3 regions of the Paenibacillus sp. FSL R10-2778 genome follow, and region 3 is predicted to be linked to each of the others. Evidence: predicted binding sites of a transcription regulator. Region 3 holds the regulator's gene; each other region holds the start of a gene.
What was found. Region 3 encodes LexA, which represses DNA repair genes until DNA is damaged. Its sites were predicted from a motif close to CGAACATATGTTCG; they were not measured.
Positions count from the first base shown of each region.

Region 1 (3,257 bases), 1.4 Mb from region 3:
AACAGGAGCCCTGCTGTATTGAAAGATCCTTCCATTTTCTTTTCGATAAAAGTATCTTGCGTAGGGTTCGTCTGCAAAAATCACCGTGGTACTTACGAGGGGAGCTTTGGCAATCTGGGTGTATACTTTATCAAAATCTTCTTTCTTATAATTTCTCGTCTCTACTAGATAATGAATGACTTCTCTGTTCATATGATTTTGGAAGTAGTGGAAGGATAAGGATGTTATTCCATAGATTAAAAGGATTAGAACGATGAAGATTAGTTTTGTTTTTTTCTTCATTAATTCCCTCCATATAAATAATTTGTATATAGTATAAGATAATATACTGAGACTGGTATGTCATTCATAGATATATGACGCAGGAGGAAGAGAAAATACTGGAGCTGGAGCAGCAAATTAAGATGCTGGAGGACCAGGCAAGTCCGAGGCTGCCGGAGGTGAAAATCTTATAGTTTTAAAATATGGGGTTTTGTCGGTGTATTTGTTATTCTAATTCTTATTGGTGTGATACAGTTTGTATCTGCATAACAGATTATACAAAAAGGCAGCAAATACTGATAGTAATCCAGGCGTAAGCGAAAGAAGAATTGCCGGGACATACTATATTTGCTGCCTTTTAACTTATGAAGAATAATGATTCTCTTTTAGTCCTCTTTGGGTTCTTGCAATAAAATGGAGAAGGTCCCCGTTTCGTGATCCACCTCAATCGTCTCAATGCCCACGAAATCCGGGATTTCGGGGTGTACTGCATCTACATTATAATCCGGATGAGTAAGTAATAATTCAATTACTTTAATGGCTTCCATGTCGTTCCCCCTCACGAGAAATTCCACCATAAATGAATATGCAGAGCACTATTGCAACTAAGCTTATTATCTCCGTGATCCGTTGCGAATATGTGTCAGTCGTTCTTCGTTTCTTCCCATCACGGCCAATAATTGCCCTTGGAACACACGTCTTTGGATCTGATCAATCCGCTGTAAGGCCAGCTCGGCAGGAACTTGAAATTCTGCTGCGAGATAGGAGATGGCATCCTCCCGTTGCTCAGGCAATGTCATGCGGGAGATCATGGAGTAAGGCATCGCCGCATACAAGATAAAACGCTCGGATTCATCCTCCTGTGCCCGCGTGAAATGCTCTGGCATCAAGGTCTGATTATCACTGCCATGGCGAAGGAGGTGACACAGTTCATGAAGAAACTCTAGCCGTTGAAGATTGGCTGGAAGGCGGTTGTCGATAAACAGGCTGTACATCCCTGCAGACGCTTCAATGCTCTTGCTTCTCACATCCAAATAATGAACCCAGATATTAAGCCGCTCTGCAATATACGATATTGAAATTTGTGAAGGCTGATGAAGATTTAATCGCTTGTATAAATCCTCTGTCCATTTCTCAAGCACAGTCATTTGATAATATGATTTCATGTTCTCCAACTTATTCACCTCGTTTAAAATCACTAATAAATCACTAATGGGATCGTATGTTCGCATAAATGTGCAAAAGAAAAGCCCGAAGGGCTATGTAGAGTAAAAAAATGCTAAGGATACACAGGAACATTCGTTCTCATGTATCCTTAGCATAAAGCAATTACACACTAATATCAAGTGTTTTTCCCAAATTAGGAGCAACGCTTTTGCCCAGCATTTCCACCATGGTTTGGCTCTGGGTTTCAGCCTGATTCTTGGCAATATTCATGACCTGTATCCCAACATTTTGAGCTAAGGATGCTTGGCTCATTGCCATTGATAATGCAGCTATATCCATATTGCACCTCCTTTGTGTATATCCTGTTTATCGACTGTCTACCTTCAATTCATTAGGTGATTGGCATTTGTTTGCCAATTCGCCCAAACGGCTTATCTCCTTTTTACATATCTTGTGCTGTAGTCATTAATCATTAGGAGGAATTGAAAATGGGAATGGAACATGGTTGTGGTTGTAACGTAGGTCCGGTAGTAAGTCCAGCATCAGTAGGTCCGGTGTGTAGTCCTTGGACTTCAACAGGAGCAATTCTGGTACTTTTCATCTTGCTGGTTATCATCACTAAAGCTTGCTTATTCTAAGTTAGCTGATGTGCAGTGTAGCCCCATCTGGCGAATGCCAGGTGGGGCTATTCTATTGCCTGGGGCTGGTCAGACAGACCGTTATTTAAACATAAATTCTACCCGGGTTCCGTCTGCATAATCCTCCAGCTGATTGCCAACCCAGCTTCCTGCCCCGCGGTTATCGCTTGGCGTTATGTATTCAATGTCGGCACCAACGCCGCCTTCCTTACACATAGCCATTGGCCATTCATCCCGGTCATACCCCTTTTTAGTGGGAATCCCTTTTAAGGACTCTTTACGGTTCTCTTCAGCCTGCTCTCGGTTAATCGTACATGTGGCGGATTCACCCTTCGCAATGGCATCCTGAATATGTTTGGCGGTCTCAGGATAGCGGTCTGATGGGAAGGTTAGCTGAACAACACTCGAATCGGATGGAGACGAGGGGTCTGTAGGCTCTCCGTTTTGTTCAAACCAGTAACTAGCCAAAGCAAGTAATGCAACAATGATGAGACTGGAGATCCATTTTTTCACTTTCAAATCTGCTCCTCCTTTTTTGGCACTTAAAATAGTATATCTTATATCATAATTCAGTGCGATTTAATATAATTAGGTAAAATAAAGGAGGACGGAACTGGATATGGAGTACATAATTACCATTGAGGATCAGACGCTTATTACGGCTGCCGAAGATATAATTACCAGGCGTTATGAATGGGGACGGCACCATGTGGGTGCAGCGCTTCGTACTAAAACAGGAGAGATTTTTACAGCGGTACATGTGGAAGCCAGCATGGGGAGGATTACAGTCTGTGCAGAAGCGATGGTGATTGGCAAAGCGATATCCGAAGGTTATAAGGAATTTGATACGATTGTTGCGGTAAGGCATTCTGACCCAGACAGCGAGGAAAAAGAGATTAAAGTAGTCTCTCCCTGCGGCATGTGCCGAGAGTTAATTGCGGATTATGGAATAGACTGCAAGATAATTGTATCGGAGGATGACCGATTAGCTAAATATGAAATCACTGAGCTATTGCCTTTAAGGTACACGAGATAAGAAAAAAAGTAATGAGGAGCCGCGGAGCTCCTTTTTTTGTTGAGCCGTGAATTTATTCAGCAGTTCCTTATATCGTCCCAACTTATTTTACAACTTCATGTCCATTCGCTGAGTTCATGTCATTATTGTCCCCATACTATAACTTAAAAAGATTT
Region 1 covers NZ_CP151956.1:5,215,232-5,218,488, reverse strand. Annotated here, with positions in the region: gene NST40_RS23535 (DUF3139 domain-containing protein) at 1-282, opposite strand, end outside; gene NST40_RS23530 (hypothetical protein) at 648-809, opposite strand; gene NST40_RS23525 (ImmA/IrrE family metallo-endopeptidase) at 876-1,427, opposite strand; gene NST40_RS23520 (YjfB family protein) at 1,591-1,767, opposite strand; gene NST40_RS23515 (hypothetical protein) at 1,917-2,066, shown strand; gene NST40_RS23510 (NucA/NucB deoxyribonuclease domain-containing protein) at 2,148-2,579, opposite strand; gene NST40_RS23505 (cytidine deaminase) at 2,686-3,102, shown strand.
Region 1: the regulator LexA is predicted to act here: its motif matches at 1,477-1,490, upstream of NST40_RS23525 (ImmA/IrrE family metallo-endopeptidase).

Region 2 (3,257 bases), 1.5 Mb from region 3:
TGTGCAGCTGCTTACCCTCGGAATGGACAAGCGGCGTGCAGAAATCGTCGAAGCATTGGTGCAGGTTATGGCACCGCGCGGAATCTATGAGCGCAGTGATGTTAGTGTGCGCGAGCTTGAAGGTATGGAGCAGACAACGGGTGTGCTGTACGGGGAATGTCCAAGGCATGTAACCGTGAGCGAGAATGGCCTGAAGCTGGTCGTTGATATTGAAGAGGGCCAGAAGACAGGTTACTTCTTTGACCAACGTGAGAATAGAGCTTCCATTGCTCCGCTCATGAAAGGCTGGGGAGGACGAAGCGGCATTACGCTTCAGGAAATTGAAACTGAGGATGGTTCACTACAGACCTTACCAGTTAATAAGAGCGGCAAACATGTAACGTTCCCTTATTGGGACGGTGCGACAGTGCTGGAATGCTTCTCGCATACGGGCAGCTTCACGCTGCATGCCTGCAAGTATGGCGCGAAAAAAGTAACCTGCCTTGACGTTTCAGCACACGCCATTGAGAGTGCCAAAGTGAATGTGGAGCTGAACGGCTTTAGCGATCGTGTTGAATTCGTAGTGGATGATGCTTTTGCATATCTACGGAATCAGGTTAAAGGACTAGAGGAACGTTCTGAACGGGCGACAGTTGCCAGTGGAACAGAGACGGCAGCAGCTGCTACAAATCCTAAATCCGGAGGCAAAACAGCCAAAACCGACACATCCAAGCCGATGACGGCAGGTGGAGGAAGAACTTGGGATGTAGTCATCCTAGACCCTCCGGCGTTTGCCAAAACCAAAAGTGCAGTAGCTGGCGCTTGCCGTGGTTACAAGGATATCAATCTGCACGGGATGAAGCTGGTGAACGAAGGCGGCTATTTGGTTACCGCAAGCTGTTCTTACCATATGCAGCCAGATCTGTTCCTCGAAACGATTGCCGATGCTGCTAAAGATGCTGGCAAGGTGTTGAGACTTGTAGAATGGCGGGCCGCAGGCAAAGACCACCCACAAATACTTGGCGTTAACGAAGGACACTATCTGAAGTTTGCGATTTTTGAAGTGCGGAGTAAAAAATAAGCCTGAAGATCAAAAGGTCTACAGTGCCAAGTAACAAATAAGATAAAAGGGCTGGTCGTAGGGTGGCCGTGAGTCGGCTGTAAGGCAAGTAGTGGCCAACGGACTCAGATGACTCTATTTAGCGTAAACAGCCCATTAATGAATTCTTACGGACCCTAAAGGCGCTATTGCCCCAATAACACCCGTAATGCAGCACATTTTCGAAGAATAGCGTCAGTGGGGTCCGAAAAGTTGCCATAACAGCACTGAATCCACGAATAACGGCTCCTGGGTCCCTAAGTAATTAATGAAACAAGCCTAGCCGAAATGTTGAGTGTTAAATTCGGAATACTAAATAGTAAACAACGAATGATGCTTATTGAATTATGATATGCGGAATGCGGATTACAAAACGATCGGCGTAGAGTGCTAATGTTGAGTGCGGGGTGTTGAGTATTGAACGCTGGATGCTGAACGCCGAACGCTGAACAGTCTAACATTGACCCTATGCTCCGACATTGGCAGCTCCTATCTAACGTTGCACAACTGGCATTAAAAACAAACTAAACACTCTAAAAAGCAAGCCGCCAAAATCCGGAGGTTTGCTTTTTTTATTTGTACTCATAGCTGTTTATCCTTTGTAAAACATTAGAAAATACTAGCAAACACATGTTCCGATTAGTGTGGTTATGATATACTGAGGGGACGAGGAATCACTGAACTTTTTTAAATGGAGTGTAATCAATGGGTGGATATTTCACCCTGTATTCTATATATTTTCTCCGCTACGGAAGGAGTCTATCATTTATGCCGGTAACCTTTTTACTAGGCCGCTCGGGCAGTGGCAAGACAACAAAAATATGGGAATCTATCTCTTCTTCCTTAGAAAAGGAACCGCTTGGTGCGCCGATTATTATTCTTGTGCCAGAGCAAGGTTCTTTTGGAGCAGAACGGGGGCTTCTGACCGTAGGGAATGTGAAGGGAAGCCTTCGGGCGCAGACACTGAGTTTTTCGCGGCTTGCCTATCGTGTGAAGCAGGAAACTGGTGGCAGTGCAAGTCTGCCAATCAGTGAAGAAGGTAAGAAAATGTTAATTTACAAAATCATCAGTCGCCGCAAAGAGGAACTGAAATTATTCGGTGCCTCAGCAGACAGACCGGGTTTTGTGGAACGTCTGAACCAACTGCACACGGAGATGAAACGTTGCTGTTTGGGTTCCACTGATTTAGAGGAACAGCTGTCCGCTATGCGAGGAGCTATTGCAAGAAGTCCTATTCTTGAGGGTAAGCTGGATGATTTGCAGCTGGTTTTTAGCGATTTAGAGAATGAAATGTCCCGTCTTTATATCGATGAAGAGGATCGTTTAGCAGAACTGGCTGAGCATATTCCAGATTCCTCTTACATTCGCGGGGCAGAGATTTGGGTAGATGGGTTCCATGGATTTACTCCGCAGGAATTCGTAGTGCTTCGAGAATTGATGCAGCAAGCTTCGAGGCTGACGGTTTCGCTTACAATTGATCGTCCTTACCCCTATGGAGATCAGTTGAATGAGCTTGAATTGTTTCACCCAACTGCGGTTACTTACATTAAACTGCGTGGAATTGCTGAAGAGCTGGGCATTGATGTATGGGACGAGCTGCTGGAGCCAACGGTTCTTCCGCGTTTTGAAGAAAGTCCAGTACTTGCTCACCTTGAACGGGGATATGATCGCCGGAAGGCTTGGATAGATGCGGATGAACTGGCAAGAGAGGCTATATCCATAGGCGCCGCAGTTTCGCACAGAGCAGAGGTTGAGGGAGCCCTGCGCGAAATGACTAGACTGGCGCGGGATGAAGGTGCAAAATATGGCGAAATGGCCGTATTGATGCGCAATATTGGCGATTACGAGCAGCTGGTTCAGCCGTTGTTCCAAGATTATGGAGTGCCATTTTTTCTGGACCAGAAGGTGAATGAGCTGCATCATCCGCTAGTGGAGTTTATACGTTCCGCATTGGATGTAGTGCGTCGTCGCTGGCGTTATGAGGATGTATTCCGTTGCGTAAAGACGGAGCTTCTGCTTCCGCTAGACGGTAGTATTACGCGTGAAGATATGGATGCTTTAGAAAACTATGTGCTGGCTTGTGGGATTCAGGGGTACCGCTGGACAGATGGCCGCTCCTGGAAAGGTATTCCTAGCTTGTCGCTGGAAGGCGGCAGACAGATGGATGATGAACTGCTTG
Region 2 covers NZ_CP151956.1:5,342,076-5,345,332, reverse strand. Annotated here, with positions in the region: gene NST40_RS24085 (class I SAM-dependent rRNA methyltransferase) at 1-1,060, shown strand, start outside; gene addB (helicase-exonuclease AddAB subunit AddB) at 1,847-3,257, shown strand, end outside.
Region 2: the regulator LexA is predicted to act here: its motif matches at 1,702-1,715, upstream of addB (helicase-exonuclease AddAB subunit AddB).

Region 3 (3,257 bases):
GGGTAAGTGCGTTAACCACAATCTCGGATCCCATTACATTATCAAATGAGTATAGCTTTGCTACTGCTTTTTTGTTACTCTTCGGATTTTTGGTGCCAATTGCTAATTTTTTATTAGGCTCGTTAAGTGCGATCAAGTGAGATTGATTGGGGGGAATGAATGTTTTGGTGAAGCTGATGTTAAAAGATGAGGTCGCATTAACTAGCTTAGAAATTTCAGATGAAGCAGATAGCGTTTTCAATTTTATAATGGCGGCACTTAGAATTAAAACAACTCCTAAAATAGCAAATAAGTACATCAGGATAATCAGCATATAATCACACCTCCTAGTTATTTCATTAGACTCAAATTGTTGCTTATTGAAAGATATGCCTGAATGATCTCCACTAGTATCTTTTAAAAGGGAAATTCGTGGAATTATAGGATCGACTTCACGATTAACCCAAAAAAAGCACCCAGAGAAACCTTCCGATTCTGCAAATGATGCAAAATTGGGGGTTGCTGAAAGAGTGCTTTTTAAGGTGATTATGTAAACCTATAGAAAATTGAAGGCAGTGATATGATCGGTATAAACAATCAGCTGTTTGTATTCGATCGGAGTCCCATAACTAGCATAAGGTCTTACAGTAACGTCATTGAGGACAACAAAGTTATAGCTGAAATTTTTATCAGGGTGTTCTGCTCCCAAATAAGATATGTATTCGTCTACAATTACATCATCCATCAAAGATTTTAAATCAAATACATCCTCTTTGTTGGAGACGGTTGGAGAGACGATTCCCTGAATGCTGCCAAAAGAGGTGAGCAAATTCACTTTTTTTCCACTAGCTTGTTCATCATTTAAAAGTAAACCGGACAGCTTACCCAGTGCATCGACTTTAAAATCGACGAGGGTTCTAATTTTTGAATTATTCAAACTAAACACATCCTTTTCAATTTGCAATCCTGTTAACAATATTCGACATATAATCACCAAACTCCTAGTATGCTAATGAAAAAATACTTACTTATGTAATGACCCCCATTTTTTAATGTGATTTGGGGGTTGCCGAGCCTCCATTCGAATTTAATTTCTTATCGTTACTCGTGTGCCTATAGGGACAATAGCAGCGAGTGCTAACACATCCTCGTTGTACATCCGGATGCAGCCGTGGGACACCTCTTTCCCAATGGAGGAAGGGTCATTGTTTCCATGAATTCCGTAGTGTGGTTTAGACAGTCCCATCCAAAAAACACCGAAGGGACCCCCTGGGTCGGGTTGTTTGTTAATAATAGTGAATTCACCCACTGGGGATTGGGTTAACATCTTACCGATGCCGACAGGGAAACCTCTAATCACAATATCATTGTCCAGAAGATATAACATTCGTTGGGTCAGATCTACAATAATTCGGTAGTTGGGCATTATACGCAACACTCCTTTCTAATTAGGATATGAGCAGAACGCCTAAAGGGTTATTCATAGAAAATGGCCATTTTAGCCATTGGGAACAATTGTTCGTAAGTGGTTGGAAAGCAAAAAAACGTAGAAAAAAGGCTGTTCCGCATATGCGGAACAGCCTTTTATGTTAGAAGTGCATACTTAGTGGATATCTCGAAACAATCCGATGACTCTTCCGAGAATAGTTACGCGATTAAGGCGAAGCGGCTCATAAGCTGGATTCTCCGGCTGAAGCCGTATATGATCACGTTCCTTGTAAAAGGTCTTAACGGTTGCTTCATCTTCTTCGGTCATGGCTACAACGATATCTCCGTTGTCCGCTGTTTGTTGTTGGCGAACAATCACATAGTCACCATTCATAATGCCTGCGTCCACCATACTATCACCCATGACAGACAGCATAAATACTTTGTTGTCACCTACATAGTGAGTAGGAAGTGGGAAGTAGTCTTCGATATTCTCTGTAGCAGTGATTGGTACCCCGGCGGTAACTTTACCTACGACAGGAATCCGTGAGATGGTCTGCGCGAATTGGTGAACATTCTCTGAATCCTCTTGGCCTAGTAATTCTATTGCACGTGGCTTCGTTGGATCTCGACGAATAAGTCCCTTCTTCTCAAGCCGGTCCAAATGACCGTGAACTGTGGAGCTGGAAGCAAGGCCAACAGCTTCTCCAATTTCCCGGACGGAAGGTGGATAACCCTTGCTGCGGACTTCGCTTCGTATAAATTCCAGGATCGCCAGCTGGCGACTTGAAATCTTTGACATTGGAATCAACCCCATATAGTAATGTTTGGGAAAATTATAACATAGAACTACCGTTCGCACAAACATAAGTTCTAACTATTATAAATATTAATCTGCTAGAGTTAAAAAATGGTAGACAAATGATAATAAAATGAACCGCTTGAGTCTCTCAAAAAAAAGAGAACAATTGTTCTGAAATAGTATTGAACAAAACACATGTTCGTGTTATTATAAATTCGAAAGTAAGAACAAGTGTTTGGAGGATGATGATTATGCTAAAATACAGTACATACCGCAGCATCTACGACAAGGCCCCAGTGGTTGAATCTATAGGACATAATGACGTTGCCCGTAATTCCGCTAAGGTGAAAGAGATAACGGAACGTTTGCTTGGAGGGATGATTTCGTTGTTCCGTCAAGATTTCTTTATTAAGTTAATATTGATTTTCGTGCTAGTATTATCTGGCCTAACAGTAGTGGGAAATGTGTTTGCAGGATCGACGACTATAATGAAGGAAGAGAAGCGGATTGTGGTTGAACGTGGAGATACACTATGGAGTATTGCCCTTAAGAATAAACCAGCTGATATGAAGACAGTTGTTTATATAGAAGGAATTAAACGTTCAAGTGGGATTAAGAGTAGTCAAATTAACGCTGGAGACATACTTACTTTACCTATTTATTAATTTTCTGAGAACATAATAGAATGACCAGTAGAGCTTGCAGGGAGTAGACCTTGACAAGCTCTTTTTCTCATGGCAGAGTTAGAATTAATTTATAGGGGGAGGGAAAGTATTGAATATTGATGAGTTGGTCGCGCGAATTAACGAATTGGCACGCAAACAGAAGAGCGTAGGCCTTAATCAAGAGGAAGTGGCGGAACGCGCCAAGCTTCGTGAAATTTACCTGGGGAATATCCGCAATAACTTCCGAGCACAATTAAATACTATTGAAGTAGTAGATAACGATGAACATGAACAAGGTAACAAGGGGCTTAAACATTAGCTCGCTGTTCCTTTTCATAGATATTTCAGGATGACTAGGGGGAACGCACATGGCCCGTTCTTGG
Region 3 covers NZ_CP151956.1:3,835,774-3,839,030, reverse strand. Annotated here, with positions in the region: gene NST40_RS17015 (hypothetical protein) at 1-313, opposite strand, end outside; gene NST40_RS17010 (hypothetical protein) at 536-916, opposite strand; gene NST40_RS17005 (L,D-transpeptidase) at 1,067-1,405, opposite strand; gene lexA (transcriptional repressor LexA) at 1,583-2,209, opposite strand; gene NST40_RS16995 (LysM peptidoglycan-binding domain-containing protein) at 2,461-2,874, shown strand; gene NST40_RS16990 (DUF896 domain-containing protein) at 2,984-3,193, shown strand; gene NST40_RS16985 (hypothetical protein) at 3,243-3,257, shown strand, end outside.